2 regions of the Pseudoalteromonas aliena SW19 genome follow, and region 1 is predicted to be linked to the other one. Evidence: riboswitches for the same ligand, from Rfam matches in the RefSeq annotation. Region 1 holds a riboswitch; the other holds the start of a gene.

Region 1 (2,209 bases):
AAGCCGCTTGCTAGTAGCATTTCTGGGCTTTTAAGAGTAAGCAAAATTTGGTTTTTACGTTGTGTTACTGCGCGTATACCTGGTTGTTGCGACTTTTCACGTTCAATCCATGTACCACCACGTTCTGGCTCGCGGCTCGAACCAACAAATACGTTAATGTGACTACGGCTTGCGGGTAAAATAGTTGCGGGGTGCAATACTTTTGCACCAAAGGTCGCCATTTCAGCGGCTTCGTCAAAGCTTAAGCGTGCAATTGGTGTCGCTTTTGCGCACAAACGCGGATCGGTGCTAAAAATACCCACAACGTCAGTCCAAATATGCACGCTTTTAGCATTAATTGCTTCAGCCAATAGTGCTGCACTGTAGTCTGAACCACCTCGTCCTAGCGTTGTGGTTTGGCCGTTCTCGTCACTGCCAATAAAGCCCTGAGTGACAATTACTTGAGCATCTAACAGCGGGATTAAATGTTCTCTAGCGGCTTGCGCTGTGGCTGCAACATTGGGCGTTGCTTTACCAAATTGGCTATCAGTTTTAAGCACCTTGCGCACATCAAAGCGATCTGCGTTTAAACCTTGTGAACGAAGCACCTGAGCAAACAAATACGACGACAAACGCTCACCAAAGCTAAGTAGCTCGTCGTGTTGTTGATCGGTTGTTAGTGACTCTTGAGCTAATGTTTGAAATGCCTTTAGGGTTTCGTTAAAGCCAACCGCTAAATCGGCATCTAGCGATAATTCATCTAAAATAGTGTGTTGAATAGCAAGCACGCCGTTTATGTGCTCTTGGCGCTCACTTGAGGTAATACTTGATTTACACAGTGCAACTAAGTGGTTAGTTACGCCGGCACTGGCGCTCACGGCAACAATACGTACGCTTTTATCTGCAACAATAATTTCGCTACAGCGACTCATCGCTTCAAAGTTTGCAACACTGGTTCCGCCAAATTTGGCAACGATGTAATCTGATTTTGCGCTTAACTCTGTTTGAGGCACTGTTTGTAGCGCTGGTTGGGTAGTCATTTAGTCTCCTTTCGCGATATCCAAATCGCAATAAAACAAGAAGAACTTGGCAAAGGAATGCTTGAAGATAAGTCCACTGCCAGAAGCTCTCCACCTATATTGGTGACAGTTTTGAGGATTCAGCCCCATAAACCGAAAAACAATGACGACGTATCATTATTTTTCTCGGCGAGTACTTCCCTCCTTAATGATCATCGGCTCTCGTCGCCTACCATTAAGTACCTAAGTATCGCACCTCTTCTGAATGTTTTATTAACCAGTGGCTAATAAAACAAAACCCCACTAAGTAGCGGGGCTTTGAAAGTTATCGTTTAGACGTCTAGCTGTCAAGCATTTAATAATTTATGAGTTAAATAAAACTGCCCATATAATACGAGCCCGCATATCCAACCGTGTAACAAATTAATAAATGCAGCGATAAACGCAAGTAGCTCATAAAGGTAAGCGCTTTAACTTTACTCATAGCAATAATGCCCGCAGCCGAGCCAATGATCAGCATTGAACCGCCCACGCCCGTTGCATACGTAAACGACAACCAGTGTTGTTGGCTCATTACTATATCTGCTTTTAATAAAGCAGCAGTAAGCGGTACGTTATCGACCCCTGCTGATAATATGCCCATTAAGTAGTTTGCGTACTCGGGTGCCATTACCGTGTATAGATCGGTAAATTTACTTAGCATACCAATTTCTTTTAGTGCGCCAACAAGCAGCAGTACACCAACAAAAAATAGCAATGTGTCGTATTCTATATCGCGAACAAAGTCGATTATGTCTTTGTTTATGTCTTTTTTCCGCATTAAAAATTGCGCGACTAAAAACATCACTGATAAGCCAAACAAAAAGGTAAGTAAAGGCGGTACGCTGTAAATTACACTCAGGGTAAGTGTGCTCACTACGGTAGATAAAAATATAACAGCAATGGTAATGTCGGTTTTTTCTATTCGGGTTTTACCCGCACCAGCAAACTCAACACGCCCTTTCATACCGATAGACAATAGCGCAGCTAGTAGCATAACACTTGCAAGTGCTGGCGCGATAAGTAGTAGTAAATGACCTATGGTTACTTTGCCATCTAAAAATATCATCAGTGTGGTTACGTCACCGGTTATTAGCGATACCCCACCTGAGTTAACCCCAAACACGATAAGCGTGGCATATTTAATGAGTTTTTTAGGTTCAAGTTTTAAC
Region 2 (2,209 bases), on a different contig from region 1:
TCTTGCATACTTAAGCCACTTTGCTTTTGCATTTCATTAAAAAAAGCTTGGGCTGCACTCAATGACTTTTTAGTTTGTAAGCCGCCATCTATAATTTTATGGGCACGCAAATAATTCTCTACATCGCGTGATAGTAAAAAAGTATCTTTACCAAGTGCTCGTAGCGCATAAGGCCCTGTATTTCCGCCTAAACGCGCGCCATGCTTTTTTAAATACGCCCATAAACCAATAATATTGTCTGCTGGCCAATTAGCGACAAACTGGCTAAAACTGCCATGTTCTTGTGCTATTTCGTGGATCATGTAAGCATTTTCAGTAATTGTTTTTACTTTTTTATAGTTACGAACAATACGCTCATCCGTTGCTTTTTGTTCCAGCATATCGGGGGGCATCATTAATAACTTATCAACGCTAAAATCCCAAAAAACCTCTCTAAATCCCGACCACTTATTATTAATGACTGACCAATAAAAGCCGCTTTGAAATACTTTTCGAGTAAATTCTTCCAGCCAATCGTCGTCACTTAACGTGCTTAGTTGTTTTTTAGATAGTGGTTTTGCAAGTAATAACTTAAGCATTTTTTCAGAGCCTTTTCGCTCTACCGCTCGCTTATAAATATCGCTAAATTTTTCCATACTAATTAAATACCTCACTACTTATGTTGCTAGTGTACGAGAAAAGCAGCCAATACGTAACCACTCCCATTATCGATGAATTAATCTATATTTAGCCGCTTGACACCCAGACGGCTAAAATGCTTTAATCGCTGCAATTACCCTATTTAAATTGCACAGGTTTGTAAGTTTTACTCTTCAAACAGGTGCAAAGGGCTAGAAGAGGTGCGTTATTCAGGTAGCGTATGTTAGGAGCGCAAACTCCAGTGAGCATACGTGAGGGGAATTAACGCCGAGAAGTAATCACTTTTGCGAGGTGTTTATTTCGGGCGACTAGGTTGAACCCTAGCGACTGTCACCAATAGCTGCTTATAACAAGCAGCTTATTAGTTTGGTGGAGAGCTTCTGGTCTTAAATATTAAGGCCATGCGCCCTATTATTTTAAGCCCATTCGCTCTTCGAATTATTAGTTCGAACGACGTTAATGCGGCTCCTTCCATAAAGCTTTTTAACTCTTCGAATAACTTATAAGTTCGTGAGAGATGACCAATAACTTCAATATAAACGACTACACATTATGGACCGCGCTCGTTACGCCATTAGATCAACACGGCGATGTTGACTACAACACGTTAACTAAACTGGTTAGCGATCAAGAAGCGGCACATAACGGTATTTTACTACTTGGCAGTACGGGCGAAGGTTTGGCACTAACGCTTAACGAGCAACAAGCCATTGTTGAACACGTATGCCAGCTAAAACCAAGTGTACCACTTATGGTTGCCGTGGGCGGTAGTAACTTAAAGCAACAAATTGAGTGGGTTAACTACTGTAATACACTCCCAATTCATAGCTTTTTACTTGGCTCACCGCTTTATGCAAAGCCCGGCGCTGTAGGTCAAACTCATTGGTTTGAAAGCCTACTCGATGCAAGTGCTCATCCGTGTATGCTTTATAACGTACCGGGCCGCAGTGGTGTCAGTATTCCTGTTCAAACAGTGACTAACTTACAAAATCATAAAAAATTATGGGCGTTAAAAGAAGCCAGTGGCGATATTGCTCAGTTTGAGGCTTATCGCCAAGCCGCGCCTAATTTAGCCTTATTTAGTGGCGACGATGCGCTAATGCCTTATTTTGCCCAAGCTGGCGCAAAAGGTTTAGTGTCGGTAGCTGCAAACGCATGGCCCGCACAAACTCACGAGTTTGTTAAACGTAGTTTAAGTGGTCAACATCCTAATTTATTTGCTCAGTGGACTAGTGCCATTGATAGCCTATTTGCTGTCGCAAACCCCATTCCCGTAAAGGTATTGATGCATTTGCAAGGCCGCTTAAGCAGCCCACAACTTCGTCCACCTTTAACACATCTTGAGTTAACTCAAACCGATTGCATCACAACTGCAAACAACACCATTTTATCTTGGCATTAAATACAGGTTTTTATAATGAGCTGGTTAGAACTATTAAATAATTTAGAATCGGGCGCAGTACGCGCAGCATCACAAAACGAAAGCGGCCAATGGCAAGCTAACGTAGAAGTAAAGCAAGGCATTTTAGAAGCCTTTAAAAATGGCACTAATACTGAGTTTGCAGGCGGC

What was found. Region 1 has a riboswitch for lysine ahead of lysC (lysine-sensitive aspartokinase 3). Riboswitches for the same ligand answer to the same signal wherever they lie in the genome.
Region 2: it holds a riboswitch for lysine, as region 1 does, so the genes downstream of both, dapA (4-hydroxy-tetrahydrodipicolinate synthase) here and lysC (lysine-sensitive aspartokinase 3) in region 1, are expected to answer to the same signal.

What each region holds. Positions count from the first base shown of each region.
Region 1 covers NZ_AQGU01000025.1:627,786-629,994, forward strand. Annotated here, with positions in the region: gene lysC (lysine-sensitive aspartokinase 3) at 1-1,019, opposite strand, end outside; lysine riboswitch at 1,095-1,267, opposite strand; gene nhaD (sodium:proton antiporter NhaD) at 1,369-2,209, opposite strand, start outside.
Region 2 covers NZ_AQGU01000022.1:450,028-452,236, forward strand. Annotated here, with positions in the region: gene PALI_RS04205 (DNA-3-methyladenine glycosylase I) at 1-635, opposite strand, end outside; lysine riboswitch at 827-1,027, shown strand; gene dapA (4-hydroxy-tetrahydrodipicolinate synthase) at 1,157-2,041, shown strand; gene PALI_RS04215 (2,3,4,5-tetrahydropyridine-2,6-dicarboxylate N-succinyltransferase) at 2,057-2,209, shown strand, end outside.